Regions from separate parts of the Shimia sp. W99 genome, predicted to be linked through region 1. Evidence: riboswitches for the same ligand, from Rfam matches in the RefSeq annotation. Region 1 holds a riboswitch; the other holds the start of a gene.
The links. A riboswitch is a leader RNA that binds a small molecule or an ion and turns the genes downstream of it on or off. The one in region 1 is predicted to bind cobalamin.
Positions count from the first base shown of each region.

Region 2: another riboswitch for cobalamin. It lies ahead of ACS3QZ_RS06945 (DUF1636 family protein); the one in region 1 lies ahead of ACS3QZ_RS12420 (CbtB domain-containing protein).

Region 1 is NZ_JBSQBU020000001.1:2,514,746-2,529,661, reverse strand. Features, by position in the region: gene ACS3QZ_RS12465 (U32 family peptidase C-terminal domain-containing protein) at 1-376, opposite strand, end outside; gene ACS3QZ_RS12460 (SDR family NAD(P)-dependent oxidoreductase) at 740-1,498, shown strand; gene ACS3QZ_RS12455 (tryptophan 2,3-dioxygenase) at 1,744-2,583, shown strand; gene kynU (kynureninase) at 2,586-3,779, shown strand; gene ACS3QZ_RS12445 (porin) at 3,880-4,989, opposite strand; gene ACS3QZ_RS12440 (aminotransferase class V-fold PLP-dependent enzyme) at 5,200-6,456, shown strand; gene ACS3QZ_RS12435 (PhoX family protein) at 6,565-8,121, shown strand; gene ACS3QZ_RS12430 (Aq_1262 family (lipo)protein) at 8,199-9,821, shown strand; gene ACS3QZ_RS12425 (CbtA family protein) at 9,894-10,580, opposite strand; gene ACS3QZ_RS12420 (CbtB domain-containing protein) at 10,602-10,772, opposite strand; cobalamin riboswitch at 10,812-11,022, opposite strand; gene smc (chromosome segregation protein SMC) at 11,225-14,680, shown strand; gene ACS3QZ_RS12410 (hypothetical protein) at 14,825-14,916, shown strand, end outside.
Region 2 is NZ_JBSQBU020000001.1:1,402,743-1,417,658, forward strand. Features, by position in the region: gene ACS3QZ_RS06920 (cobyric acid synthase) at 1-611, opposite strand, end outside; gene ACS3QZ_RS06925 (Lin0512 family protein) at 615-959, opposite strand; gene ACS3QZ_RS06930 (Lin0512 family protein) at 956-1,306, opposite strand; gene cobO (cob(I)yrinic acid a,c-diamide adenosyltransferase) at 1,306-1,914, opposite strand; gene ACS3QZ_RS06940 (NnrS family protein) at 1,984-3,084, opposite strand; cobalamin riboswitch at 3,124-3,336, shown strand; gene ACS3QZ_RS06945 (DUF1636 family protein) at 3,418-3,801, shown strand; gene cobW (cobalamin biosynthesis protein CobW) at 3,798-4,835, shown strand; gene cobN (cobaltochelatase subunit CobN) at 4,841-8,128, shown strand; gene cobG (precorrin-3B synthase) at 8,125-9,258, shown strand; gene ACS3QZ_RS06965 (precorrin-8X methylmutase) at 9,258-9,887, shown strand; gene cobI (precorrin-2 C(20)-methyltransferase) at 9,884-10,615, shown strand; gene cobJ (precorrin-3B C(17)-methyltransferase) at 10,612-11,367, shown strand; gene ACS3QZ_RS06980 (cobalt-precorrin-6A reductase) at 11,418-12,155, opposite strand; gene cbiE (precorrin-6y C5,15-methyltransferase (decarboxylating) subunit CbiE) at 12,154-13,353, shown strand; gene ACS3QZ_RS06990 (cobalamin biosynthesis protein) at 13,350-13,715, shown strand; gene cobM (precorrin-4 C(11)-methyltransferase) at 13,712-14,506, shown strand; gene ACS3QZ_RS07000 (cobyrinic acid a,c-diamide synthase CobB) at 14,603-14,916, shown strand, end outside.

The DNA of each region.
Region 1 (14,916 bases):
GCCACGAGGCGATATTGGCCTGTGTCGACACATGCAGCGGGATTTCGGGCGCGCGTTCGCGCACGAACTGGAACACGCCGGGGTCGGAAATGATCAGCCCGTCAGGCTTCACCTTGCGTACCGTGTCGATATATTCGTCGAGCTTGGGTATATCTTTGTTATGACTAAACAAATTGAGCGTGAGATAGGCGCGGCGGCCATGCGCGTGGCAGAACTCGACGCCCTCGATCACCTCTTCCAGAGAGAATTCCGACTTGGTCCTGAGCGACAGGTCAGGCGTGCCAAGATAGACGGCATCGGCACCGTAAAGCACCGCCATCTTGAGTTTTCGCAGGTTGCCCGCAGGCATCAGGAGTTCGGATTTTTTCTGGGTCATGAGTCGCGCATCCATGATAAGAGGGCCGTCTTACACGGGATCTGCCATTGGCGCAAATCGCAGTTTTGGAGGCGTCGGTATTACGTCGGTATCATGTCGGTATTACATCGGTGTTGATATCAAGCCTGTGCAGATGGAATGAGTTTTGCTGTTTCGAGTTGGAAGTAAAGAAATCGGCTTGGCCTACCGGCGAAAGGTCAGGAACCCCGGTGTCATGTTCGGGTGGGATTGTACCGCACGTGCGTTCGGACGTAGACCCGGCGGGCCAGATCCGGCGGGTCGAATCTCAGCCGGGGCACTGGTGATCCGTGGGCGTAGAACGCTGATGCCCATTGCCAAATGTGAAGCAGAGGTGATCCGGACATGAGCATTGCCGACAAACACGCCATCGTCCTTGGCGGTGGCTCGGAAGCAGGGGCTGCAATCGCGGAAGCACTTGCCCACGCCGGGGCGCGGGTGACCGTCTTGGGCCGAAGCGAAGCGCCTTTGCGGGAGGTTGCGAAGCAGCACAAGGCCATTGGCTGGGTGACATGCGACGTGACCGACCGGGACGCCGTCGGGGATGCGTTTCGCCAGGCGCGGGGGCTAAACGGTACCGTTGAGATCGTGGTTGCCGCTACCGGGGTCGGGGAGCGCGTGCCATTTGAGGAGATGACGAACGAGCAACTGGATGCTTCGCTAGCGGTCAATCTCAAGAGCGTGTTTCATTGCTGGCAGGCCGGGTTGGCTGACATGCGCCGGCATGACTGGGGGCGGCTGATCGCGGTGGCCTCGATGGCCGGGTTGAAGGGCTCCCCCTGTGTCAGCGGCGATTGCGCCGCCAGATTTGGGGTGGTGGGGCTGACGCAGGCATTGGCGATTGAGTTGGATACGAGCGGGATCACGGTCAACGCGATTTGTCCCGGCTATTCGGAAACCCGGATCCTGGACCAATCGCCATCTGATATCGTGGAAAAATCCGGGGTGGATTTGGACAAGGCAAGGGCCGCCTTGCTGCAGATCAACCCGCAGCGCCAATTCAATCGGACAGACGAAATTGCCGGTGCGGCGCTCTGGCTGTGTTCAGAAGAAGCGGGCGCGGTCAACGGGCAAGTGCTCAGCCCGTCGGTGGGTGAAAAATGAGGAGCCCCGGCCGGAAGCTAGCGGTAGTGGCAGCCCTGCGGCGCATTGTGCGACACCCGCAATCCTATGGTGTGCCGGGTTCTCAGCCATGGGAAAGGGGGATCACCCGCCATGGCGTAACGCTTGCAAAACCATGTCAAAGCGGTCATCGAATCCCATAGTTATCCCCGGTCCGTAGCCGCCATCGCGGTTCCGACCTTGTCCGAGACCGGGACATTCCAACCTTTTCGATTGCGGGAAGACACATGACCAAGCCCCCCTTTGACCCAAGCCGGGACGGCGCGAAGATGTCCTTTGTGGATGCGATGTCCTATGGCGACTACCTCCATCTGGACGCGTTGCTAGACCAGCAGTTCCCACTTTCCGGTGCCCACGACGAATTGTTGTTCATCATCCAGCACCAGACCAGCGAGTTGTGGATGAAACTGGCCATTCACGAACTGGGTGCGGCGCGGCAAGCGCTGGTCGACGGCGACATGGCGCATATGTTCAAGATGCTGGCCCGAGTGAGCCGGATTTTTGAACAGCTCAACAGCGCGTGGGATGTGCTGCGCACCATGACGCCCGCCGATTATACGCGGTTTCGCGAGGCGCTGGGGCCGTCGAGTGGGTTCCAGTCGTGGCAATACCGGATGATCGAATATGTGCTGGGCAACCGGAACCCGAACCTTCTGAAGCCGCATGAGCATGTGCCGGACGTGCACCGCATTCTGTCCGCAGAGCTGGCGCGTCCGAGTTTCTATGACGAGGTGATTGCCCTCTTGTACCGCGAACTGGACGGACCGGATGCCACCCCGCCCGCGCCCCGGCTCAATGCGCCCCATGAGGCGATCCCCGAAGTGCAGGCGCGGTGGAAGCGGGTTTACGAAGATGTCGACGCCCATTGGACCCTTTACGAACTGGGCGAGAAGCTTGTGGATCTTGAGGATTATTTCCGACGCTGGCGGTTCAACCATGTGACCACGGTGGAACGGGTGATCGGGTTCAAGCGCGGGACAGGGGGAACTTCGGGTGTGCAATATTTGCGTAAGATGTTAAGCGTCGAGCTGTTTCCCGAACTTTGGCATCTGCGAGGAGAATTGTGATCATGGGTGTGACACTGCCAAGAAAAGAGCTGTTCGATATCCCCGAAGGGGTCATCTATCTTGATGGCAACTCGCTGGGTGTTCTGCCCAAAGGGGCGGCCGAGCGTGCCGCGCGCGTGATCCGCGAGGAATGGGGGCAGGAGTTGATCCGGGCGTGGAACACAGCCGGGTGGATGGCCTTGCCGCAGGATGTGGGTGATACGCTGGCGGGGCTTCTGGGCGCGCCTGCCGGATCGGTAGCCACCGGGGATACCCTGTCGATCAAGGTTTATCAGGCTCTTGCCGCCGCGCTGAAGATGCGCCCGGACCGTCGGGTGATCCTGTCGGACAACGGCAATTTCCCGTCCGACCTTTATATGGCCGAGGGGCTGATCGGGACCATCGACAAGGGGTACGAGCTGCGCACACCCGCGCCTGAAGAAGTAATGGAGGCCATCACCGAAGAAGTGGCCGTGGTGATGCTCACGCAGGTCGACTATCGCTCGGGGCGGATGCATGACATGGCGGCGATCACGCAGCGCGCGCATGACATGGGCGCGGTGATGATCTGGGATCTGGCCCATTCGGCGGGCGCGGTGCCGGTGGACCTGACGGCCAGCAACGCGGAATTCGCGGTGGGCTGTACCTATAAATACCTCAACGGCGGGCCCGGCGCCCCGGCCTTTGTCTATGTGCGCCCTGATCTTGCGACCAGGGTACAGCCGGCGTTGTCGGGGTGGCTTGGTCATGATGCGCCCTTTGCCATGGAGCGCAATTACCGCCCGGCCATGTCGACCGAACGCATGCGCGTCGGTACTCCCGCGATCCTGCAATTGTCGGTGCTGCAAGAGGCGCTCAAGGTGTGGGAGGGCGTTGACATGGCCGATTTGCGCGCCGCGTCGATGCGCCTGTGTGATCTGTTCATCACGGAAGTTGAGGCGCGCTGTCCGCAGCTGGAACTGGCCTCGCCGCGCGATGCCGCGCTGCGCGGTTCGCAGGTGTCGTTCGGGTTCGAGCACGGCTATGCAGCGATGCAGGCAATCATTGATCGTGGCGTGATCGGCGATTTTCGCGCGCCCAACATCATGCGGTTTGGCTTCACACCCCTGTACATCGACGAGAGCGACGTGATCGTCGCAGCGAAAATCATTGAAGACGTGATCACGCAGGAGCTTTGGCGGGACCCAAAATACCAGACGGTTTCAAGGGTCACGTAACATCGGGCTGCCCGTTTCGGCGAGTTTGCCGGGTGGTCAAATTCGAGCGTGCGCGCCCGGCTGCTTTGCGCAGGCCGGGCGCTTTCTGTTCAGGGTTGCGTCAGAACTGCCAGCGTGCGCCGAACATCACGGACGATGCATCGCGATAGGTTACGCCGGTTTCGTTCAGGCTGTACTGGCGATAGCCGAGATAGGCCTGCACTCGGGCGCGGTCAAAGTTCTGAACCACGCCGATGCCCACCGAATCCGACTCGGACCCGGCAGAAGTCTTGTCCTGACCTGAATAATAGTCGATCGCGAGCGCGGTCTTGCCCGCCGCCAGCCAGTCCGCCTGATAGCCGATCTTGCCATAGACATAGTGCCCCGTCTCGCGACGGTCGCCAGCGGCGACGGTGACGTTCCAGCCCGAGTCATGCAGGGCGCTGAACGAACCGATCGTGTCGCGGCGTTTGGTGCCGTTGCCAAACTCGTTGTGCGAATACGCCAAGCCACCCGCGAGCTTGTAGGCGCCAATCTGGCGCGCATAGTGAATGCCCACATCCGTCACCTCCTGGTTGACGTTCTTTGCAAGCACTTCTTCGCCATAGCTCACCGACAGCTTGAAGCCCTTGTAGGCCGGGGTGTCATAGCGGATGCGGCCCTTGCGCCCGCCGTCAAAGCTGCCAAACGCCTGCGCGATGGTTTTCAGGGTCAGAGCGCCAGCGGTGGTGCGAAAGCGGAATGCACCGGCGGTGTCGGGGATCGAGTTGTAGAGCACGAGCGTGGTGCCCGACAGATCTTTGTTGGCCGCGCTGTCGCTCGACATGCTGCCCTGACCGAGGAAGAACGTGCCATACCGATCGGATTTCCAGATCGCCTCGACCTTACGGATATTTGTCCGGCGCCAGTTGGCGGCATCCGGCGTGAAGCCCTGGGTCATCGCCGCAGAGGGGCGCAGACCAAACGAGGTTTCAAGGTTGATGGCGAATTCGCCACTGTCCGTAGGCTGGCGGAACCAGATGCCCATGCGGCTGTTCGAGTTGGTGTTGTCGACAATGCCGTCCTTGGTCGAAACGCCGTCGTCAAAGGACAGGTAGGCCGGGTCGAACTGACCGTAGAACTGGAAACTGCCACCGCCCGAGGTCTCCCAGCGGAATTCTGCAAGGGCGGAGGTCGAGGTGGCGGCAAGCAGTGCGGCGGCAATGAACGGGGCTTTGATCGGCGCGGACATGGCGTAAAACTCTTTTGGCTGTGGGGTGGGTCATGGGCGTCTTCCAATCAAGACGCGCGGCCCGTGCGCCTTCTAAACCTCATCGCTGGCCCTAGGACCAGAGATACGAGGGTAATGCGCCAGGGATTGTCGCTTTGAGACAACAAATTCTGCTGCGCGTTGGCGGATTTTTGCGTAGGTCTGACTTACGAACGGCACAAGGAAACGCACATGACCCGGATCACCCCCGATCTTCTGTCCCAGATCCGCGCGCGATTTGCGCAGGTGGAGGCCTGTCCCGAACAGGGAGAGCGCGTCTTCTTCGAAAATGCCGGGGGTGCGCTGACGCTGAAATCGGTTGTGGAAACCTCGACCCGTTATGCCGCCATTCCCGACAACCAGGGGCGGGACAATCCGGGCAGTCATGCGCTGGTGCGCACGATCGCCAAAGCGCGCGAGGATATGGCCGCCTTCATGAATGCGCCGGGCGGACAGTTCTTTGTGGGCGAGAGTGGAACCGAACTTCTGTTCCGCCTGATCATGAATGCCTGTCTGGGCGCCGGGGAAGCGGGCGGCATCGTGCTTGGCACGACGCTGGAACACCCCGCAACCCGAAGTGCTGCGGCGCGCTGGGCGCGGGTGGCGGGGCTGGATCATGTTCTGGTGGCGCATGACGCTGCCACGGGGACCGTGGGGGCCGAGGCCTATGCCGCCGCCGTGACTGCGGACACACGCGTGGCGACCATCGTGCACACTTCGCCGGTGACGGGCATGGGTGTTGATGTGGCAAGTGTTGTGGCCGCGATCCGTGCCGTGGCGCCCGCGTGTTTTATCATCATCGACGGCATCCAGCACGCTGCGCATGGGCGCATCGACCTCACCGCCTATGGCGCGGATGGCTACGTGATCTCGCCCTACAAGGTTTTTTCCCGGCATGGCTATGGCGTGGCATGGATTTCCGACCGCCTGACAGCCTTGCCCCATGACAGCCTCATCGGCGGCCCGGAAGACAATTGGGAAATGGGCACGCGCGACACGGGCGCCTATGCCACCATGTCGGACGTGGTGGCGTATTTCGAATGGCTCGGGGGGCAGGTGAGCGACGCCCCGGACCGGCGCGCGAAATTCGTCGCGGCGGGGGATGCGATCCACGCACAGGAGGCGGCCCTCTGCCACGCGATGATCCATGGCACCGGCAACCTGCCCGGTCTGGCCGAGATGGAGAAGGTCACGATCATCGGTGGAATCGATAACCCGGCGCGCGAGGGGCTGGTGTCGCTCGTGGTCGATGGGGTGCCATCGGTCGAGGTGGTTGCGCGGCTGAACGCCGAAGGCATCCGCACCCATCTGCGCAAGGACGACCATTATTCCGGCAATATCCTGACGCCCCTGGGGTTGAACAGCTGCGTGCGGGTGTCGATGTGCCATTACAATTCAGTGCAGGAAGTGGCCAAGTTCCTTGAGGTGATGAAACGGATCGCGGGCTAGTCGGGCCTGCGCCGGGTTTCATATCCTCGACAAGGCCCTGTCACAGAGCTGTAGTATACTCTGCCTAGGGTTCGCGCCAAACTGGACCGAATTTCAAGGATGCCTATTATGAAGCCGACCCATCTGATTGCTGTTCTGGCAACGTCGACCTGCCTGACCTCTGCAGCTTTGGCGGATACGCTGACCCGTGTCGCCACCGTGCCTGTTGGCGGTGAAATCACCGGCATGTTCCTTCAGGACAAAGACCTCTTTTTCAACGTGCAGCACCCGGCGTCTGACCTGCCCACGGCCTTTGCCAAGGCCACCGTTGGCGTGATCGCCAACGCCGATTTTGCTACCGGTGAACTGGCCGTGCCGACAAGTGATGCCGACAAGGCCGTGGTCAAGAGCACGCTGGGCGATTACCAGATCCTCGTTCAGGAAGGCGATTTTGGCCGTATCGGGCACATTGTCGGCGCGGGGGGCGAGATCAAGATTTCCAACGACCCGGATTTCAACGCGTTTGTTCCGACAGGCGACAATGCCGGGTATCTCTTCACCAACTGGGAAGACCGCCCCGGCGGCATGTCCCGAGTCAAGATGAGCCGGGCCGTGGACGGGATGTGGCGCGTGGACGAAACCGACGCGAAGATGCTGGATTTCTCCGGTGTGCAGGGCACATGGGTGAACTGTTTCGGCACGCTCAGCCCGTGGGGCACGCCGCTCACCTCCGAAGAGCTCTATTTCGATGCAACTTCGGATTGGAACAACCCCGAATACAAGTATATCGACGGCGTCAAGGCGCTGGAGAGCTATGTCGGCGCCTATCCGAACCCCTATCGCTATGGTTATATCGTGGAGATCACCGACCCGGCCGGGGCGGCGACTCCGGTCAAGCTTTTTGCCCAGGGGCGTTTCAGCCATGAGAACGCGGTGGTCATGCCGGATCAGCGAACCGTGTATCTCTCGGACGATGGCACGGATGTGGTGTTCTACAAATTCGTGGCCGACACGGCGGGCGACATGAGCGCTGGCACGCTCTATGCGGCCAAGGCCAAGCAACTGGGTGCACCGGGCGCGGATTCGGCCAGCACGGGTTTCCAGATCAGCTGGATTGAACTGGCGCATGGTTCAAACGCGGAGATCGAAGGCTGGATCGCGCAGTATGACGGGATCACGCAGGACGATTACGTAGCCGGGGAAAACAGCTATATCTCCGATACCGAGGTTGCGGCCTGGGCCATGGGCGAAGCGGAAGACAATCGCGTGGCTTTCCTTGAATCCCGAAAGGCCGCCGTTGCCAAGGGCGCCACGGCCGAGTTCCGCAAGATGGAAGGTGTGAACATCAACCTTGACGCCGTCAAGGACGGCACGGTGCCTTACATGTACATGGCCATGTCCGCCGTGGAAAAAGGTATGTCGGATGATGCGGGCGACATTCAGGTGTCTCAGAACAAATGCGGCGTGGTTTACGAGATGAAGCTCGATCCCAACTATAACGTCGGCATGATGGTGCCCGCCGTCGCCGGTGGCCCCTATGACAAGAACAACGGCGCCAACGCCTGTGCGCTCGACAATATCTCGAACCCCGACAACATTGTGGTTCTGGATAATGGTGACGTGCTGATCGGGGAAGACACCGGCAAGCACGAGAACAACGCCATGTGGCTGTGGCGTCGCGGCTAAGCCGTGGCTCAGGGTAAACGACCTGTCGGGGTGGCTCAGGCGAGCCGCCCCGTCTGCACAATCAAGGACGCGCCGCGATGAAAGCTCTCACAGTCCCTCTTTGCCTTCTGTTGACCGGGCCTGCGTGGGCGGGGTCCGACCTTGACAGCATGGACAGCGCGGCCTTGATGCAGGCCCGGCCCGGCTCCGAGGAGCTGGCCGCTGTCGGGCGGCGCTACAACCCCGAAGCGCCGGTGCCGCCGATGTGCTACACGCGGATCGAGGGCAAGCATAACCCCTGCTATGTTTGTCATCAGAGCTATGACGACGTCACGCGACCCAACTACATGGGCGACGGGTCGCTTCAGCAGGAGTACGCCTTTTCCGACGCGGCGCTGGTCAATCACTGGACCAACCTTTTCGTGGACCGCTCTGAAGCGGTGGCGGCGATCCCGGATGACGAAATTCTCGCCTATATCAATCAGGACAATTACGATGCGCTGCCTGCGCGCCTGCAGGCGCAGGACTGGCAGGGCTGGATGCCGGATCTTGCGGATTATGGCGCGGGCGCGGCGGCTTTTGATGAACAAGGGCTGGCGCGGGACGGATCGTGGTGGGTGGCCTTTGTCTACAAACCTCAGCCATCGACCTTCTGGCCGTCAAACGGGTCGACCGATGACGTGCTGATCCGCCTGCCTGCGCCCTTCTATACCGATGAAAACGGCGCCGAGTCGCGGGCCGTCTACATGGCCAATCTCGCGCTTCTGGAAATGGCGTTTCAGGACTTTGAAGACACCACCCTGCCGATGGTGGACGAGGGGGCGATTGGCGCGGATATCAACGGCGATGGCGTGCTGGGCAAGACCGGCAAAATCCTGCGTCGCGATCACTTCCTCGGCGCGGCGTCGGATCAGCCGGTGCTGCGCATGCTCTATCCCGAAGGCACCGAGTTCCTGCATTCCGTGCGTTATGTCGGTGTGGGCGAGGATGGCGCAATTCATGTGCCACGGCGCATGAAGGAGCTGCGCTATATGGTGAAGTCGCGGCTCTATACCGCCCCGGCGCTGGCCTCGCTTTATGGCAATGAAAACCAGGAGAAGCTGGACGAGAACCTGCCCCGATATATCGACCTTGGGGATCGCGGCATGGATACCGGCTTTGGCTGGACCCTGCTGGGGTTCATCGAGGATGCCAATGGCGAGTTGCGGCCCCAAACCGACGAGGAACAGCTGTTTTGCCGGGGTTGTCATGCCTCGGTTGGGGCGACGCTGGACCAGACATGGGCCTTTCCGCGCAAGCTTCCCGGTGCCGAAGGCTGGGGCTATATCGACCTCAGATTGATGCAGGATGTGCCAAACCGGGGTCAGGCACGCGGCGAGATCGCGACCTATCTGGAACGCGCTGGTGGTGCTGATGAGTTCCGCTCGAACGACGAGATGCGGGCGCGGTGGTTTGATGCGAAAGGACAGGTCAATCACGCGGCCATGCAGGGGCGCAGCGTCTACGACCTGATCACGCCCAGCCCGGAGCGTGCGCTGGCAATGAACAAGGCCTATCGCGTGATTGTCCGGGAACAGAGTTTCCTGTTCGGGCGCGATGCCACGGTCAAGCCGCCGGTCAACGTCCATGCCGAGATCGACAGCGCAACCGCACCGACCCTTCCGCCGGAGTTCCGCTACAAGCATGACATCCGTTTGGATTGGCACCGCCGCGCCGAGTAAAGGAGCCAGTAAAGAAAAAGCCCAACCGGATCGCGCCGGTTGGGCTTTGTTCTTGTTTGTCTTGTGCGGTTCCTAGTCTTCGCCGCGGGCGAGGAAATAGGCGCTGAAATACCCCAGCAGGCACCAACCCACGGCAGCCACACCCAGCGAGATCGTGGCGAACTCTGCCGAAAGCTCGGGCGGGGCGATGCCGAAATAGGTGTCCAGATGCGGCGCGCCGAACAGGTGCGGCATCAGGATCAACAGCAGGGCAACAGCGTGGACAAGAACGCCCCTGCCAAAGGCAATCAGCGCAAGGCCAATCGCCGTGGCAAGGATCGTGCCGATCCACCAGACCTGCCGCGGGGCCACTTCGGCGGCGGGTGTTCCGGGCAGTTCCGGCGGCAGGCCCATTGCCGGGGCAAGTTGCACGGCGATAAAGCCACACAGCCCCCAGATCAGGCCGTTCTGCACGGTGATCTGCAGCCCGGTGCGTTCACGGGCAAAGCCCATCGCCGCCACAAGCAAAAGGCCGTAGCCGGTATAGGTCACGACATTGAACGCCACGGTCATCAAGTGACGTCCCCATTCATTGCCAAGGCCGGGCGCGCCCTTTTCGGACTGGGTCATGCCATCAACAAGAAAATGCACACGCGCACCGGATTCATAAAGTTCGCCCTCCAGCAAAAGCGGGATGACAAAAACGAACTGAAGCAGGGCTGCGATCAGCCCTGCAATCAGGCCAGCGAACACGGCGCTGGATAACAGATTTTTGGTCATTGTCTTACGACAGGCGCCTGCTTAGTGGCAGGGAAAGGCCATCGCGTGACGTTGATCGTGCGCGGCGTCATGCAGCACGGTGGCCTGCGCCATTCCCGAAACGGTCAGCAGGGCAACGCCAACGGTCATCGCGAGAATGAATGCGAGGCCGTGGGTTTTGGCTGCGGCGAAAGATGCAGTTTGGGTCGTCATGGTCCTAGTCTCCTTTCCCGTCACACCCGACGGGCGATTGGGGTTGCATTGCGCACGGCTGGTCTCCTGGCTTGCGGGTCAACGCGGTGCATTCCCTTCCCAGAGCCGGGGCTCCAGTGGTATTGAACGCGCGCTCGCCGCTTACAGTCGCGGGGGCGGCTGCGGCTTTGGGCTAGGCCCGTTTCCGCATTCCCATTTCATCCTTGGACACGCATTTGCGTCCGCAGAAACCGTACTTTTCCTGTTTGGACTGTTCGCCCCCCCTTGGTCAAGGCGGATTCCGACCTCTGAATGCGCTGAAACGGCCTGTGGCGCATTTGCACTTTGGTCGGGTTTGTTCAATATCTTGTGGATAACTGGCGGTCCGTCGCCACATTCAGTGGTTAGGCGTTGACTCAGGGGCGGCGCAGTTTGCAGACTTGCCGAACCCGGAATCAGGAGACGCACGACTTTTGCGCTTTTCGAAACTCAGACTCAACGGCTTCAAGAGCTTTGTCGATCCGACCGACCTGATCATCGCGGATGGTCTGACCGGGGTTGTCGGGCCGAACGGCTGTGGCAAATCCAATCTTCTGGAGGCGCTACGTTGGGTGATGGGCGAGAACCGTCCGACGGCGATGCGGGGCGGTGGCATGGAGGACGTGATCTTTGCCGGGGCCGCGACCCGTCCGGCGCGTAACTTCGCCGAGGTGAACCTGCTTCTGGACAACTCTGAACGGCTCGCGCCCGCCGGGTTCAATGACGAAGACAGCCTTGAAATCGTGCGCCGCATCACGCGGGACGTGGGCAGCGCCTACAAGGTCAACTCCAAGGACGTGCGCGCGCGCGACGTGCAGATGCTGTTCGCCGATGCCTCGACCGGTGCCCATTCCCCGGCGCTTGTCCGGCAGGGCCAGATCGCGGAGCTGATCAACGCCAAGCCCAAGAACCGCCGCCGCATTCTTGAGGAAGCCGCCGGGATTTCGGGCCTGTACCAACGTCGCCACGAGGCGGAACTCAAGCTCAAGGGCGCCGAGACCAATCTGGCACGCGTCGATGATGTGATCGAGCAGCTGGCCAACCAGCTGGCGCAACTTGCGCGGCAGGCCCGGCAGGCCGCTCGCTACCGCGCGATTGGCGAGGAGCTGCGTCAGTCTGAGGGACTGTTGCTCTATCGTCGCTGGAAAGAAGCGGACGAGGCGCGCGCCAAGGCTGATGACGAATTGCGCGAGCGCACCACCGGCGCGGCGCAGGCCGAAGGCGCGGCGCGCGCTGCGGCCAAGGCGCGGGTGGCGCGGGATGAAGCCCTGCCGCCCTTGCGCGAGGAAGAGGCTATCGCCGCCGCCGTTCTGCAGCGCCTGCAGGTACAGCGCGATACGCTCAACGATCAGGAAGCCCACGCGCTGCAGATCATCGAGACGCTGAAGAATCGCATCGTGCAACTGGCCCACGACATGGAACGCGAGGCCGGGTTGAACCGGGATGCCGGGGAAACCATCGAGCGGCTTGAATGGGAACAACGCGAACTGGCCAAGGCCGGGGAAGGCCACGCCGAGCGTCTCGAAGCGGCCGCGGACGAAGCGCGCGAGGCGGCAAGCGTGTTGCAGGAGCGCGAATCGGAACTGGCGCAGCTGACCGAGGACGTGGCGCGGCTTGCTGCCCGGCACCAGTCGGCGCATCGTTTGCTGGAGGACAGCCGCAAGACCCAGGCCAAGAGCGAGACCGAAGCCGAAAAGGCGCGCGCCGCCGTGGCCGAGTCGCGGGAAGCACTGGAGCGGTCTGCCCAGGAGCTTGAGCACGCGCGTGAGGCCGAGGAAGAGGCCATCGAGGTGGCGCAGGCTGCCGAGGAACGGCTGGCCGCGACCGAAGAGGAACGCGCCGAGACGCAGGCGCGCGAGGCAGATGCCCGCGCCGAACGCTCCGAGGCCGAAGGCGAGCTGAACGCGCTTCGGGCCGAGACCACGGCACTGGCCAAGCTGGTGGAGCGGGACACGGCCGAGGGTGGGCAGATCCTTGATCGGCTTCAGGTGCAGCAGGGCTTTGAGAAGGCGCTGGGTGCGGCGATGGCGGATGATCTGCGCGCGCCGGAAGTGGACGAGGATGGCCCCTCTGGCTGGTACGTGCTGCCGCCCTATCCCGAGGATCAACCCTTGCCAGACGGGGTCACATCGCTGGTGCAGCACGTGTCGGTGCCCGAGGTTCTGGAACGGCGGATGAGCCAGATCGGACTGGCGTCGAGCGAAGATGCACCGCGCTTGCAGCCCTTGTTGAAGCCGGGTCAGAGGCTGGTGTCTCTGGAAGGCGATCTGTGGCGCTGGGATGGGTATCGTGCTTGGGCCGAAGACGCGCCAAGCGCGGCGGCGCTGCGCCTGCAACAGCTCAACCGTCTGGAAGAGTTGAAGCAGTCCATGGCACAGGCCACGGCCCGCGCGGATGGTGCCGTTCAGGCGCATGAGACCCTGCAGATGCGCCTGCGTGATCTGGCCGAGGTCGACAAGGCCGCGCGTCTGGCCCGGCGCGAGGCGGACAAGGCGGTGGCCGATGCCAATCGCGCGCTGAGCCGTGCCGAAGCGGATCGCAACCTTGCCGAGGGGCGGCTTGAATCGCTGGGGCTGGCCGTGACCCGCCACGAAGAAGAGTCGATGTCTGCGCGTGCGCAGGTGCTTGAGGCCGAGCGCGGGCTGGACGATCTGGGGGATCTCGACAAGGCACGTCAGGACGTCGAGGACGTGAAGATGACGGTCGAAGCCGCGCGCATCATGATGATGTCGCGCCGCTCTGCCCATGACGAGGTGCGCCGCGAAGGCGAGGCCCGGCTCAAGCGGTCACAGGAAGTGACCAAGGAAATCAGTGGCTGGCGGCATCGTCTGGAAACCGCCGAGAAACGCATGGGTGAGCTGGCCGAGCGCAAGGAAACGTCGGAAGAGGAACTGGCCGAAGCCGGTAGCGCGCCCGAAGAGATTGCCGCCAAGCGCGAGGAGCTGACAGACGCGATCGAAGAGGCCGAAGCGCGCCGGCGCAGGGCGGCCGACACGCTGGCCGAGGCGGAAACCGCGCTACGGGAAGCGGAGCATGCCGAACGTGACGCCGAGCGCGCGGCCAGCGAAGCGCGTGAGGCGCGCGCCCGCTCTGAAGCGCGCGCAGATGCGGCGCGCGAAACCGTGGCTTATGCCGCTGAGCGGATCATGGAAGAGCAGGAAGTCAGCCCCGCCGCCCTTCTGGAGCGATTGGATGTCGATCCGGACCAGATGCCGGATTCGGCCAGCATCGAGGCGGATGTGAACCGCCTCAAGCGCCAACGCGATAGTCTTGGTGCGGTGAACCTGCGCGCCGAGGAAGACGCCAAGGAAGTGCAGGAAGAGCACGATACGCTGGTCAATGAAAAGGCCGATCTGGAAGAGGCAATCCGCACCCTGCGCAACGGCATTGCTAGTCTGAACCGCGAGGGGCGGGAACGGCTTTTGACGGCGTTTGAGCAGGTGAATTCGAATTTTGGCCTGTTGTTTCGTCACCTGTTTGGCGGCGGTGAGGCAAATCTTGTATTGGTGGAAAGCGACGACCCGCTTGAAGCCGGTCTTGAGATCATGTGTCAGCCACCGGGCAAGAAACTGTCGACCCTGTCGCTGTTGTCGGGGGGGGAGCAGACCCTGACGGCGATGGCGCTGATTTTTGCGGTGTTCCTTGCCAACCCGGCGCCGATCTGTGTGCTCGACGAGGTGGACGCGCCACTGGATGATGCGAACGTCACGCGGTTCTGTGATCTCTTGGATGAAATGTGCCGTCGCACCAACACGCGTTTCCTGATCATCACCCACCACGCGGTGACAATGGCGCGCATGGATCGCCTTTTCGGGGTGACCATGGCCGAGCAGGGTGTGTCACAGCTTGTGTCGGTCGATCTCAAGGCGGCGGAGACGCTGGTCGCCTGAGCGGGGTTGGGGGCGCTGCCCCATCGCGGCAGAGCCGCGATTCCCCGGGGTATTTTTGGAAAAAGAAAGTGCGGGGCGGGTCACTCTTTTGTGAGGCTTGCGTGTGCGTCTGTCGGACTAGTCTGTCCGGCAGGAGGACGTGGCATGGTGAGATGGTTGCTTGTGGCGGCGCTGGGGGCAGGCCCGGTCATGGCGCAGGATTGGAAGATGCGCGATGGCGATGTCCTGTTTGATCA
Region 2 (14,916 bases), 1.1 Mb from region 1:
AGGCTCGGATCGCCGCGGAACTTGTTGATGAGGAACCCCGCAACACGCGCCGTATCGTCAGCATCCATGACCGCCTGAGTTCCAACAATCTGGGCGATCACCCCGCCCCGGTCAATATCCCCCGCAAGGATCACCGGCACATCCGCCGCCTGCGCAAAACCCATATTGGCAATATCGCCTTTGCGCAGATTGACCTCGGCCGGGCTGCCCGCGCCCTCGATAATCACCAGATCATTATGTGATTTCAATCGGTTGAAACTCTCAAGCACAGCCCCCATCAGGGTCGGCTTCAACTTGGCATAGTCCCGTGCCCTGGCCGTAGTCAGCCTTTTGCCCTGCACCACGACCTGCGCACCAACGTCTGTTTCGGGCTTCAGAAGCACCGGGTTCATGTCCACCGTCAGAGGCTTGCCACACGCCAACGCCTGCAACGCCTGCGCCCGCCCGATCTCGCCACCGTCGCTGGTCACGGCGGCATTGTTGGACATGTTTTGCGGCTTGAACGGCGATACCGAAAGCCCCCGCCGCACCGCCGCCCGGCACAGCCCGGCCACAAGCATCGACTTGCCGACGTTGGACCCCGTTCCCTGTATCATCACCGCACGTGACATGACCTACCCCTGTTTCGGCAGGAAAGCTTCCACCGCCGCGCTTGCAATCACCAGCACATTGCCGCTGTCCGGGTTGGTCACGTTCTGCCCACCAAACACCGCCTTAACCTCGGCTTGCCCACGCGGCAGCGTCGTCAAAAGTACTCCGCAATCAACCTTGTCCGGCTCTTGTACCCCAACCGTCACCTGGACGCGCATGGCCGCGTGATCCATACCAAGTGCATCGAACATCGGGATCGACGAATGCCGGATCGCATCCTCAATCGCGCGCGCTGCGGCCTTTGTATAATCCTGACCGTACTGGTCGTTCCCCATACCCATCTCGATAATGAAGCGCTGCTCGCTCATGCGGCACCCTCCAGATCGAGCGCCACCGAGATGGCGACGTTGGCAATAACCGTCGGCTTGCCGCCGTCGGCGCGCTGCACGTCCAAACCACCCTGCGCCACGGCGACGGAGACCTCGCCATAAGGAAAAACCGCGGCCACCTGGGCCACATCCACCGCATCCGGCTGTTGAACTGCCACATCAACAGTGATTTGCATCTCGCTTTTTTGCTTACCAAAAAGCTCGGCCAAGTTGATCGAATTATGCCACAACGCGTCGCGCACCGCGCGACAGGCAGCCTCGGTGTAATCCTGCCGCCGAAGCGACGTTCCCATTCCGAACTCGGTCAACAGACGTTTGACGGCCATCAGAACTCCACCCCCGCCTGCGCCTTGATACCATCCCGGAACGGGTGTTTGACCAGCGTCATTTCCGTCACCAAATCAGCCGCCTCGATCAACTCGGGCTTGGAGTTGCGCCCTGTGCAAAGCACATGGGTCATCTCCGGCTTCTCGCTCAAAAGAAAGTCCACCACTTCGTCAATATCGAGATAGTCATTGCGTAGCGCGATATTGATCTCGTCCAGCATCACGAACCGGTTCGCGGGGTCGCGGATCAGCTCTTTTGCCAAATCCCAACCTGCCTGCGCCTTGGCAATGTCGCGTTCGCGGTCCTGCGTCTCCCAGGTAAACCCCTCACCCGAGACGTGGAATTTCACCTCCTCGGGAAAATGCTCCTCCAGAAAAGCCCGTTCCCCGGTCGCCATCGCCCCCTTGATGAATTGCACCACCGCAACCGGCATGCCATGCGCGATACATCGCATGATCATTCCGAATCCCGAGCTGGACTTGCCCTTGCCGGGCCCCGTATGCACGATGATCAGTCCCTTTTCGTCCGTCTTTGTCGCCATCATGCGATCGCGCGCGGCCTTGATTTTCTTCATCTTTTCGGTGTGGCGCGTGTTCTGATCGGTCATGTCGCTCTCTTTGGGCAAGGTGTATTGCGCGGCACGAAACCATAGCGCTGCACCAAGTACAAGCGCCCCTCATTTTCCGCGTGCACCGCTGAACACCGGGCGCGGCACCGGCCCGTGCAGATGCGGCAGCATGACGACGAGGTAGATCAGCCAGCCTGCACACCACAGCCCCGCCGCCGCATCAAGCAACCCGCCCATGCGCAGGATCACCGCCGTCATGACAAGCCCGAATGCCGCCCCCACGCCCCGGCGCGCCTTCAACACGCCGGTCGCGCGCCAAGCGAACGCCCGCGCCGAGACCGCCATGATCAAACCGCCCATCGCACCCATCGCCAAGGCATGAAACCCTGCTGCCACGGGCCATAAGTCCATCGCCCGTGCCACGCCCATCGCCAAGAGTCCAGCGGGCAGCCAAAGATACGCAACCACCAGCATCGCCAATAGAGTGTCTCGCGTTGCCACCCTGACCGGCCACTTCGCGACCTGCACCAGCAATAGAACGCTCACGGCCAATGCCCATGCCCCCGGTGCCACGCCACTTGCGGCAACGCCAATCGCCAGCGCCGCGATCATCCAGGGTCCCGCTACAGACTTTCTGCCAACCGCATTGAAAAGAAACGCCGGCACCATTCGCCCACCGACGAACACCAACAAGGCAGCAAAACCCAATACCGGCCACGTGCTCGCTTCACCCCGCCACAGGAAAAGAACCGACCCGACACCAGCCAAAAGACAGATCGTGATGAAGGCCGGGCGCCACTGCCGCCCGCCCTGCTTGGCCTCCCAGATCAAGCAGCCCGCCACGCTCCAAAAAAACGCCGTGGACAATGGCGCTGCAAGCGCGGAGCCCAAAAGCACCAGCGCCCGCGCCACGATCCACAGTGCGGCAATCCCGATCAGCCGCCAGCCGCCAACCGGAGCCCGCCCGGTCCAGCTGCTGCATGCGGTCAGCAAATACCCCGCCAGCGCCGCCCCGCCGAAACCGAATGTCATCTCGTGGATGTGCCACGCCAAACCCGCTTCCAGATTCGGCCAGATCCCTGCGCCCCATTGCCAAAAACCCACCGAAACCGCCGCCCAAAGCGCCGCCAGCGGGAACATCACGCGAAAAGATGCGACCCAAAGGCCGGTTTCGGGCCACACCCGGTCGCTTGTAGGGTTCTGGGACATCAACGGCCCACTCTCCTGCTTGACAAAGACCCCCACGCTGCCTCACTTGGGCGCGCTGGTGCCTGTTTGTAGAACAGGTGAATAGGGAATGCGACACGGGGCAGGACATTGCCCCCAAGCGCAGCCGCCCCCGCGACCGTGACCGGAAAGGTCGCCCGATGCCACTGGATCTCTTCCGGGAAGGCCGGGCCACCGCAGGCCAAAGCGCCGAAATCCGCAAGCCGGGAGACCTGCCAGCAAACGAGATGACGTGAACCGGACGGGGTGTTTCCGGTGTCGGGCTGATGCAATGCAACCCGTCGCTGTTCCCCGTCCCCGACAAGGGAAGACAAGATGGCCGACGCCGACGCACCTGTCGAATTGCTGGTCTGCACCACCTGCCGTGCCGGGGCCCCGACCGATCAGGAAGGCCCCCGCCCCGGCACCCGGCTTTTCGAGGCGCTGCAAGCGGCAGACCTGCCGTCCCACGTGACCCTGCGCGGGGTCGAGTGTTTTTCCAATTGCGACCACGGCTGTTCCATCACCCTGCGCGGTGGCGACGAACGCTGGACCTATGTCTATGGCAATTTCACCGGAGCCGAGGACGCGGAACTGGTGGCCGACGGCGTCACCAAATACGCCGCAACCGCCGATGGGCTTGTGCCATGGCGCGAGCGCTCCATCCATTTCCGCAAGAACTGCATCGCCCGAATTCCCCCCCTGGAGATCCCCGAATGAGCACTCTCGAAAAACTCCCCGTCACCGTGATCACCGGCTTTCTTGGCTCGGGCAAGACCACGCTGATCCGCAACCTCATGCAGAACCCGCAGGGTAAACGCCTGGCCGTGGTGGTCAACGAATTCGGCGACGTCGGCGTGGACGGAGAAATCCTGAAATCCTGCGCGATCCCCGATTGCCCGGCGGAAAACATCATGGAACTGGCCAACGGCTGTATCTGCTGTACCGTGGCTGACGATTTCATCCCCACAATCGAGGCCCTCATGGCGCTTGAGCCGCGCCCCGATCACATCCTGATCGAAACATCCGGCCTTGCCCTGCCCAAACCGCTTTTGAAAGCGTTTGACTGGCCCGACATCCGCTCGAAAATCACTGTCGACGGCGTGATCGCGCTGGCCGATGCCGAGGCCGTAGCCGATGGTCGCTTTGCGCCCAACGTCGCCGCCGTCGATGCGCAGCGCGAAGCGGACGAAGGGCTGGACCACGAAACCCCGCTTTCCGAAGTCTTCGAGGATCAGGTTTCCTGCGCTGACATCGTACTACTGACGAAACCCGATCTTGCTGGCCCCGAAGGCGTGGCCAAGGCCAAGGCCATCGTGCTCGCCGAAGCCCCACGCCCCCTACCTGTGGTCGAAGTCGCCGAAGGTGAAGTCGACCCGCGCGTGATCCTGGGTCTTGGCGCGGCTGCCGAGGATGATATGGACAACCGCCCCTCCCATCACGACGGCCATGACGATCATGAACATGACGATTTCGAAAGCGTCGTGATCGACATCCCAGAGCAATCGGATCCCGTAGCATTCGCGGCCAAGATCGAGAAACTGGCCAAGGAACAGAACATCCTGCGCGTCAAAGGCTACGCCGCCGTCGCCGGCAAACCCATGCGCCTTTTGGTTCAGGCTGTGGGCGCACGCGTCCGTCATCAGTTCGACCGCCCGTGGAGGCCGGAAGAAGCCCGTCAGGGCCGCATGGTGGTCATTGCCGAGCATGACGACATCAACCCCGACAAGATCCGGGCCGCTCTGGTAGACTAAATCCCATGCACGTCGTCTTTCGCGAAAGCCACGGGTTGGATGAGACCGAAACCCCGATCGACCTGGGCCAGTCCCCGGCCGATCTGGTGGCGCTGTCATTTTCCGATTCCGACCTTGGCGCATTCGCGGCAGGCTGGCACCGCGCGGGTGGCGATCTGCCCTCGCTCCGGCTCGCCAATCTCGCGGCGCTAAAACACCCGCTTTCCGTCGATACCTACATCGAACAGACCTTGCACGGCGCCAAGGCCATCCTGATCCGCCTGATCGGCGGCATTTCCTATTGGCCTTATGGCATCCAACAGGTTCAGGCACTGGCTCAGGAAAAGGGCATCGCGCTCGCCGTGCTGCCCGCAGATGGTCGTCCCGACGAACGACTTGACGAGGTCTCGACCCTCCCGGTGAGCACGCTGCATCGTCTGACCCACCTCTGTGACACCGGCGGTGCGATCGCCGCACAGGCCGCCTTGGCACAGCTTGCCTTGGCCGCAGGGCTTTATGCGCGCCCTGTGCCCGGCTCCAAGAACCTGCCCGATGTCGGCGCATGGACGCCCGAATCCGGTCTTTGCAAAGCCGAGGACATCTGCGATCCGTCCAAGCCCCTGATCGCACTGACCTTCTACCGCGCATATGTCAGCGCCGCAGACACCGCGCCAATCGAGGCCATGTTTGCCGCGTTCCGAAGCCGCGGCTTTGACGTGATCGGCCTGTTTGCCCCCTCACTCAAACAGCCTCAGGCCGCCGCATGGCTGGCTGATCAGTTGCGTACGCTCACGCCAGCCGCCATCGTCAACGCCACGGCCTTCTCCGGCAAGGGTGATGACGGCACCTCTCCTCTGGATGCTACGGACGCACCGGTTTTTCAGGTCGCGCTTTCCACATCTCGCCGCAAAGCCTGGGCCGAGGCCGAACGCGGTCTGTCTCCGGCGGACCTTGCCATGCATGTGGTTCTGCCCGAGGTCGATGGACGCCTGTTTGCGGGCGTCACTTCGTTCAAAGAGCCGGGCAAGAAAGACGCTGCACTTGAGTATTCGCGCTTCGGCCACCGAGCCGAATCCGAACGCATCAGCGCGTTGGCCGACAAGGTACAGGGCTGGGTGTCCTTAGGCCAAAAACCCAATTCTGACAAACAATTGGCCGTCGTCCTGAGCACCTATCCGGGGAAAGACTGGAACATGGCCCATGCGGTTGGCCTTGACCCGTTGGCAAGCGTCGAGGCGATGCTCGAGGACATTGCGAGCGAGGGGTACGATACCGCCACTTCCCCTTGCCCGGTGCGCGACAGCCTGCAAGCCGAAACCCTGTGCTGGCCGCTCGAAGAATACAAAGCCGCGCTTGCGATCTTGCCTGAAACGCTTCAGGGCGCGCTCACCGAGACATGGGGTGCGCCAGAAGACGATCCGACTTTCCGCGATGGCGCCTTTCACTTCGCCGCCACAACCCGCGGCAATGTCCTTATCGCCTTACAACCCGAACGCGGGCAAGACACGCTGCGCGACGACGAATATCACGACCTCAGCCGCACACCCCGCCATTCCTATGTCGCCTTCTACCTGTGGTTGCGCTTGATTCAAGGTACCGATGCCCTGATCCATGTGGGCGCCCATGGCACGCTGGAATGGCTGCCCGGCAAATCCGTGGCTCTTTCCCGTGAATGCTGGCCCGATGCATTGATCGGTGGCACGCCGGTGATCTATCCCTTTATCGTCAACGACCCCGGCGAGGCCGCACAGGCCAAACGCCGCATCGGCGCACTCACTTTGGGCCATGTGCCCCCACCGTTGAAAACATCAGCCACCCCACAGCGGTTTGCCCGGCTGGAATCCTTGCTTGATGAGTTTTCCAACGCCGACGGCCTTGATCCCAAGCGCCGCGACAGGTTGCAGCAAAACATCAGCGATGAGGCACAAGCACTTGGATTACAAAGGGAACTTGGACTAGGCGACGCCACATCCCTTGCCGAGGCGATCACGCGCATCGACACATTTGTGTGTGACATCAAGGAAAGCCAATTCGGGGACGGTCTGCATATCTTTGGGCGCGCGCCCCAAGCGTCGGGCAGCTTTGATGCGACCCCTTCCGCTGCGTCCGAGAAACAAGGTTTCCTGCGTGCTCTCAATGGCTTGCGGATCGAAGCGGGTCCATCTGGCTCTCCCTATCGCGGGCGCCATGACGTGCTACCTACCGGGCGCAACCTTTATACAACTGATCCCCGGTCGGTCCCCACCCGCGCCGCCTATGCGCAAGGGGTGAAACTGGCCGAGGAACTGGTCCGCAAACACCTGCAGGACGAAGGCGACTACCCCAAGAACCTGATCGTCGACCTCTGGGGCTCGGCCACAATGCGCACTGCTGGCGAAGAATTCGCCATGGCCCTGCATCTTCTTGGCGCCAAACCCGTCTGGGACGAAGGCAGCGAACGCGTCAGCGGTGTTGAAATCCTGCCCATCGCAATGCTCGAACGCCCGCGCATCGATGTGACCCTGCGCGTCTCCGGCCTGTTCCGCGATGTGTTCCCCACACTATCGGCCCTCTTCGGCCAGGCCATCCGTGCGCTCAGCGAACGCGACGAAGCCACCGACTGGAACCCGTTTGCAGGTCGCGTCACGGCGCCCCGCGTCTATGGCCCCGCGCCGGGAAGCTATGGGCTCGGCATGGGCCATGACATCGAAGACTACTCGGACGAAGGCCGCCGCGCGGCGGGCGAGGCTTGGCTCAACGCCTCCTCCTGGGCTCTGGATACCGGCGCCGAAACCCAGGATCGGGACGGGATCGCGGAACGCGTGGCACAAGCCGACAGTTTCGTGCATCTTCAGGACCTGCCCGAAACCGACCTCCTGCTCGCGTCGGACTATGCCGCGCACGAGGCCGGGTTTGCCGCCGCGCAGAAGATAACCGGTGGCACCGCAGCGCTCTATCACGTCGACAACACCAACCCCGATGCACCCCGCGCCCGTGGTCTGACCGAGGAAATCGCCCGCGTCGTGCATGCGCGCGCCACCAATCCCGACTGGCTCGCGGGCATGATGCGCCATGGTTTCCGCGGAGGCGCGGAAATGGCCGCCACCCTCGATCACATGGCCGCCTTTGCCCATCTCGCCGGGGCGGTGCCCCCCCAACTGTTTGATGCCTATCACGACGCAACCCTTGGCAGTGACGAAATCATCGCTTTTCTTGAACGCGAGAACCCCAAGGCACTGGCCGCCATGCGGGACCGCTTTGCCGCCTTGCACGAAGCCGGGTTGTGGCAAACCCGCCGGAACTCGATCCTAGCAGATATGGAGCGCCTGTCATGATCCGCCCCGACGCCAAGGGATGGTGCCCGGGCGCCTATCGTCCGATGATGTCCGGCGACGGGCTGGTGGTGCGCGTGCGCCCAACCCTCGCACGATTGACGCGTGACCAGATGCTGGGACTCTGCGCAGCAGCAGAGCGCTTCGGTTCCGGCCTGATCGACCTTACAAGTCGCGCCAATCTGCAGGTCCGGGGTGTCGCCGCGGCTGACCACGAACCGCTTCTGCGCGCGTTGCATGCGCTTGATCTTCTCCCCGACGATCCTGCATTGGAAAGCCGCCGAAACATCCTGATTACGCCATTCTGGCAGGAAGGCGACGATACCCACCGTCTTGCCATTGAGTTGACCGAAAGGCTCGCTGAGTTGCCCGAGATGCCCGCCAAGGTCGGCTATGCCATCGACCTCGGGCCCAATCCGATGTTCACCGCCAACTCGGCCGATTTTCGGCTCGAACGGACCTCGACCGGCGACATCCTCCTGCGCGCGGACGGTATGTCACGCGGGCGACTTGTTACGCCGGACACGGCCATCGACGCCCTGATCGACATGGCCCACTGGTTCGTGACAACCGGCGGCCCGGTGCATCGACGGATGGGCAACCACGTTTCCTTCACCCAGCCCCCGGCGGACTGGCAAGCCGCACTTCCAGCGGCCCCCGCGAAACCGGTGGCTCCGGGACAGACCAAAGCCGACGCTCTTTACGGCGCTGCCTTCGGCCAACTGCCCACCTCCCGTCTTGCCGCTCTGCTCAACGCGACACGGGCCACGGCCATGCGCGTGACCCCATGGCGGCTCTTCCTTCTGGAAGACACCGAAATGGCGCCCACCACCGATTTCATCAACGATGCCAACGACCCGCTCCTGAGGATCGACGCATGCCCGGGTGCGCCACTTTGCAACGCGTCAAGCGTCGACACCCGCGCGCTTGCGCGCATGCTGGCGCCGCTTGCCCGACGCCCTCTGCATATCAGCGGTTGCGCCAAAGGCTGCGCCCGCCCGCGCGCCTGTTCCACGACCCTTGTCGGCGAAAACGGCGCTTTCAACCTTGTCCGCAATGGCCGCCCGTGGGATGAGCCCACCGAAACCGGCCTTGCGCCCGAAACCCTTGCCCAGCGCATCGGAGAGTTTTGATGCCATATGAATACGAAAAAAACGGCCAGGCCATCTATGATGAGAGCTTTGCCACCATCCGCCGCGAGGCCGACCTCGCCGGTTTCGACGCCGACGAAGAACAGGTCGTTGTTCGAATGATCCATGCCGCCGGAATGGTCGGCCTTGAGAAACACGTCCGTTTTACCCCCGGCATGGTCGCCGCCGCCAGAAAGGCCATGGAAGACGGCGCCCCGATTTTCTGTGACGCCCGCATGGTCTCCGAGGGTGTCACCCGCCCACGCCTGCCCGCCAACAACGAGGTGATCTGCACTTTGCACGCCGAAGGCATCCACGCGCTGGCCGCTGAAATGGGCAACACACGCTCTGCCGCAGCCCTCGAACACTGGCGTGACCGGTTGGGTGGCGCCATCGTCGCCATTGGCAATGCCCCCACAGCGTTGTTTCACCTTCTGAACATGCTCGAAGACCCCGCCTGCCCGCGCCCGGCCGCGATCATCGGATGCCCGGTAGGTTTCGTCGGTGCACGCGAGAGCAAGGACGCGCTCTGGGCCGATCAGCCAGTGCCCTGCATGATCGTCGAGGGGCGTCTGGGCGGCTCTGCCATGACCGTCGCCGCCATCAACGCCATCGCCAGCCGCAAGGAATGAACATGGGCACGATTTATGGGCTGGGGCTTGGCCCCGGCGATCCCGACTTGATGAGCGTGCGCGCGCACCGCCTCCTCACCAATGCCAAGCACGTCGCCTTTTTCCGTAAAAAGGGGCGCAAGGGACAGGCGCGCCAGATTGTCGAAGGCCTCTTGCCGGAAAACGCCATCGAGTTCCCGATGGAATACCCCGTGACCACCGAGATCTCGGTGCATGATCCGCGCTATAATGAGCTATTGTCCGCATTTTATGCCGAGGTCACGCAGCACCTGATCGAACTGGCAAACGCGGGCGAAGACGTTGTGGTGCTCTGCGAAGGGGATCCGTTCTTCTATGGCTCCTTCATGCATCTTTATGCGCGCCTACGCGACGTGGTCCCGGTGGACGTGGTACCCGCCATCACCGGTATGTCCGGCGCGTGGACTGCAACCGAAACCCCGATCACCTGGGGCGATGATGTGCTGACCGTGCTGATGGGAACGCTCGAACAGGACAAGCTCACCGATTACATCCGTCGCACCGACGCGCTGGTGATCATGAAGATCGGCTCGAACTACGACAAGGTTGTCGCCGCGCTCAAGGATGGCGGCAAATTCGACAACGCGTGGCTTGTGCAGTTTGCAACAATGGGCAGCAAACAGACCGTGACCAAACTTTCTGAAATGACCGACCACGGCACGCCGTATTTTTCCATCGTCATCGTGCATGGACAAGGACGACGCCCATGACCGGCTCGCTGGTTATCGCCGGACTCGGCCCCGGCAACGATGCCCTGATCACACCCGAAGTGCAGGCCGCACTGGACCGGGCCACTGATATCGTCGGCTATATCCCTTATGTGGAGCGCGTTGCCGAACGCCCCGGCCTTACGCTGCATCCATCGGACAACCGCGTCGAAATCGACCGCTCGTGCCATGCGCTTGAAATGGCCTCGGAGGGCAAACATGTCGTGGTAGTCTCATCCGGCGACCCCGGCGTCTTTGCCATGGCCGCCGCCGTGTTCGAAGCGGTCGAGCACGGAGAACCCGACTGGCGCGACCTCGACATTCAGGTCCTGCCCGGCATTACCGCCATGCTGGCCGCTTCCGCGGCCTGCGGAGCGCCGCTCGGGCATGATTTCTGCGCCATCAATCTCAGCGACAACCTCAAACCCTGGGCCCTGATCGAAAAGCGCCTGCGCCTTGCCGCCGAGGCGGATTTTGCCATGGCCTTCTACAACCCCCGCTCCAAATCACGCCCGGAAGGCTTTGAGAAGGCGTTGAAAACGCTTCAGGATGCCTGCGGCGACGCTCGTCCGATCATCTTTGCTCGCAATGTCTCGCGCCCGGATCAGCGGATCGGTATCGTGCCTCTGACCGAAGCCACACCGGACATGGCAGACATGCGTACGGTGGTTCTTCTGGGCTCGTCCCGCACCCGGATTATCGAGCGCAACGGCGCGCCTTTCGTCTACACGCCGCGCTCGGTCGAAGACGTATGATCTGTGAAGGCCCATGGTCGCCCAAAACGGGAGGGGACGGGGCGTCCGTGTCAGGTCGGCTGAACCCGTTCCAATACCTCTTCAACCACCGCCAGCTCCAGCCGCAGCGGCAGCTTCGGTCGATCGATCATGATCACAGGCAGCCTCAGGTCTCGCGCAGCCTGCAACTTGGCCTCTGCTCCAACACCCCCGGCATTCTTGCACACAACCACATCCACACGGTGTTCCCGGAACAATGCCGTATCCCCGGCCACATCAAACGGCCCACGCGCGACAACAACCGTGTGATGCGGCAAGGCAATCTCGTCCCCGGGGGTATCGACCAACCGCAGAACATAGTGATGCTGCGGTTGCGCGGAGAAGGCAGGCAGGTTCAGCTTGCCCAAGGCCAGCATTACGCGCCGCGCCGGTCCTTCCAGGGCCGCAACTGCCCCCGACACATCCGCGACACAGGTCCACTCATCGCCATCTTGCGCGCGCCAGGCGGGGCGGGTCAGGGCAACAAGGTCCACCCCGGCTTTCCGACAGGCATGATAGGCATTCCAACTCATCTGCGCGGCAAAAGGGTGCGTGGCGTCAATGACATGCGTAATGTTATGCTCGTGAAGATAGCGGACCAACCCGTCCACCCCGCCAAATCCGCCCACCCGTTGCGGGATCGGCTGGACCCTGGGTGCGGCAACCCGGCCCGCATAGGAAAACACGGCATTCATGCCGCGTTCCGCCACCGCGCGGGCAAGCATGCTGGCCTCGGTTGTGCCGCCGAGAATAAGGAGTTTGCAAGACATGGCTGACGCTCCGTGGCTGACCATCGTGGGCTTGGGCGAAGATGGACCGGATGGCCTCGCCCCCGCAAGTCGCAAAGCGCTGGATGAAGCGCAAGTGGTGATGGGCGCCGCGCGCCACCTTTCCCTCATATCCGACCTGACCGCCAAGACGGTAGAGTGGCCGGTCCCGTTTGCCGACGGCATCCCCCAACTGTTGACCCACCGGGGCACACCCACTGTCGTCCTGGCGTCAGGCGATCCTTTCTGGCACGGCGCTGGTACAACGCTCGCCCGTCACCTCGTACCGGGCGAGTACATCACCCTGCCCGCCCCCTCGACCATGTCGCTGGCAGCCGCTGCCCTTGGCTGGCCTCTGGAACAGACCCTGACCATGGGGCTGCACGCCGCCCCCTTCGCCCGCCTGCGTCCCCACCTGCATCACGGCCAGCGCGCGCTTGTCACCCTGCGGGACGGCCCTTCTGTCGTGGATTTCGCCGCTTGGCTCGTGCAACAAGGTTTTGGCCCAACCACCCTTCACGTCATGGAGGCCCTCGGCGGCCCGCGCCAGCGTGTTCGATATGCCACGGCCCAAACGTTCAATCTCTCTGATATCCAACACCCGGTTTGTCTTGGCCTCGACATAGCGGGCGAAGGCCCAGCCCTCCCGTTGGCCACGGGGCGTCCAGATGACCTTTTTGACCATGACGGCCAGATCACCAAGCGCCCCGTACGCGCCCTGACCCTCTCGGCACTGGCTCCCCATCCGGGCGAGCATCTCTGGGACATCGGCGGCGGCTCTGGATCGATCTCGATCGAATGGCTCTGGTCTCACCCGACCACGCAAGCCACTGCCATCGAAACCGACCCTACCCGCGCAGAGCGCATCCGCGCCAACGCCGCCGAACTCGGCGCAGACCGCCTGACCGTTGTCACGGGCACGGCGCCCGATGCGCTTACAGATCTGCCGGCGCCGGATGCCGTCTTCATTGGCGGCGGTCTGAACCAAACCATGCTCGAAACCGTCTGGGCCGCGCTGCCATCGGGTGCACGCCTCGTCGCCAATGCCGTCACGCTCGAAGCCGAGGCTTTGCTCGCACTGTGGCACGGTGATCGGGGCGGCGATCTGATGCGCATCGAACTGGCCCATGCCCACCCCCTCGGGCGCAAGCGCGGCTGGAAGTCCGCTTATCCCATCGTGCAATGGAGCGTTGTGAAATGATCGTCGCCGGGTTCGGATTTCGCGGCATCGCGACCACGCAAAGCCTGCGAGACGCTCTCGCGCAGACGGGGCCGCATGTCCCCACCCTGCTTGCAGCGCCCGCGGACAAAGCGTATGCCCCAAGCATCCAACAGCTAGCCCAGGAGCTTGGTCTCTCCGTGTTCCCAGTTCCCGCCCCCTTGCTAGAATCGGCACAGACACTGACCCAATCGCCCAAGGCGCAAGAGCATCGCGCCACGGGCAGCGTGGCCGAAGCCTGCGCCCTTGCCGCAGCGGGTGCACACGCGGCCCTGCTGGCACCCCGCCAGATTTCAACCGACCGGCGCGCCACATGCGCCCTTGCCCAAGGATCGCCCGCATGACCGTGCATTTCATTGGCGCCGGACCGGGCGCCGCCGACCTGATCACACTCCGGGGGCGCGACCTGATCGCCGCCTGTCCCGTCTGCCTCTATGCGGGATCCCTCGTGCCGGACGAAATCCTGGCTCACTGCCCGGACGGCGCCACGATCATCAATACCGCCCCGCTCGATCTCGACGCAATTGTGGCCCATTGCAAGGCCGCCCATGCCAAGGGACAGGACGTCGCCCGCCTGCATTCCGGCGACCTTTCGGTCTGGTCTGCCATGGGCGAACAGATCCGCCGTTTGCGGGCCGAAGGCATCCCCGTTTCCGTCACCCCCGGCGTGCCCAGCTTTGCCGCCGCCGCCGCTGCGCTGCAAACAGAACTCACCCTGCCGGGCCTTGCCCAATCCGTGATCCTGACCCGCACACCAGGCCGCGCCTCTTCAATGCCCTCGGGGGAAACGCTCACCAATTTCGCGGCCACCGGCGCGACGCTGGCGATACACCTCTCGATCGGCAATCTGGACACGGTGATCACTGATCTGACCCCGGCCTATGGTCCCGGCTGCCCCGTGGCCGTGGTCTATCGCGCAAGCTGGCCTGATCAGCAGGTGATCCGCAGCACGCTCGCATCCCTCAAGGACGACGTCACACAAAACATCACCCGCACCGCGCTCATCCTCGTCGGTCCGGCTCTTGCGGGTGAAGGCTTCGACGAATCCTGCCTCTATGCCACCGAATACGACCGCCGCTATCGCCCACAAACCGCGGACAGCCCCTGGTCGAGCTGGAGTCACGGCGATGATTAATAATAACCCTCATCTTCCTTTTGCCAAAAATATCCCGGGGGTCCGGGGGCTGGCCCCCGTTCCCGGCTCCCAACATATTGCAAGGTCCGCAAGAAAATGACCACCGCCCCCGGCCTCCTGATCTCCGCCCCTTCTTCCGGCACCGGCAAGACCACGGTCATGCTCGGCCTCTTACGTGCGCTGGCCGAAGACGGGCTCGCGGTCCAGCCCTTCAAATCCGGTCCGGACTATATCGATCCCGCCTTTCACCGCGCCGCAGCGCACCGGCCGGCCTTCAACATCGACACCTGGGCCATGCACGAAGACCTGATCGGCGGGATCTCACAGCAATCATCAGGCGCTGACATCATCATTGCCGAAGGCTCCATGGGCCTGTTTGACGGCGTGGCCACACGCGGCGAAAGCGGCTT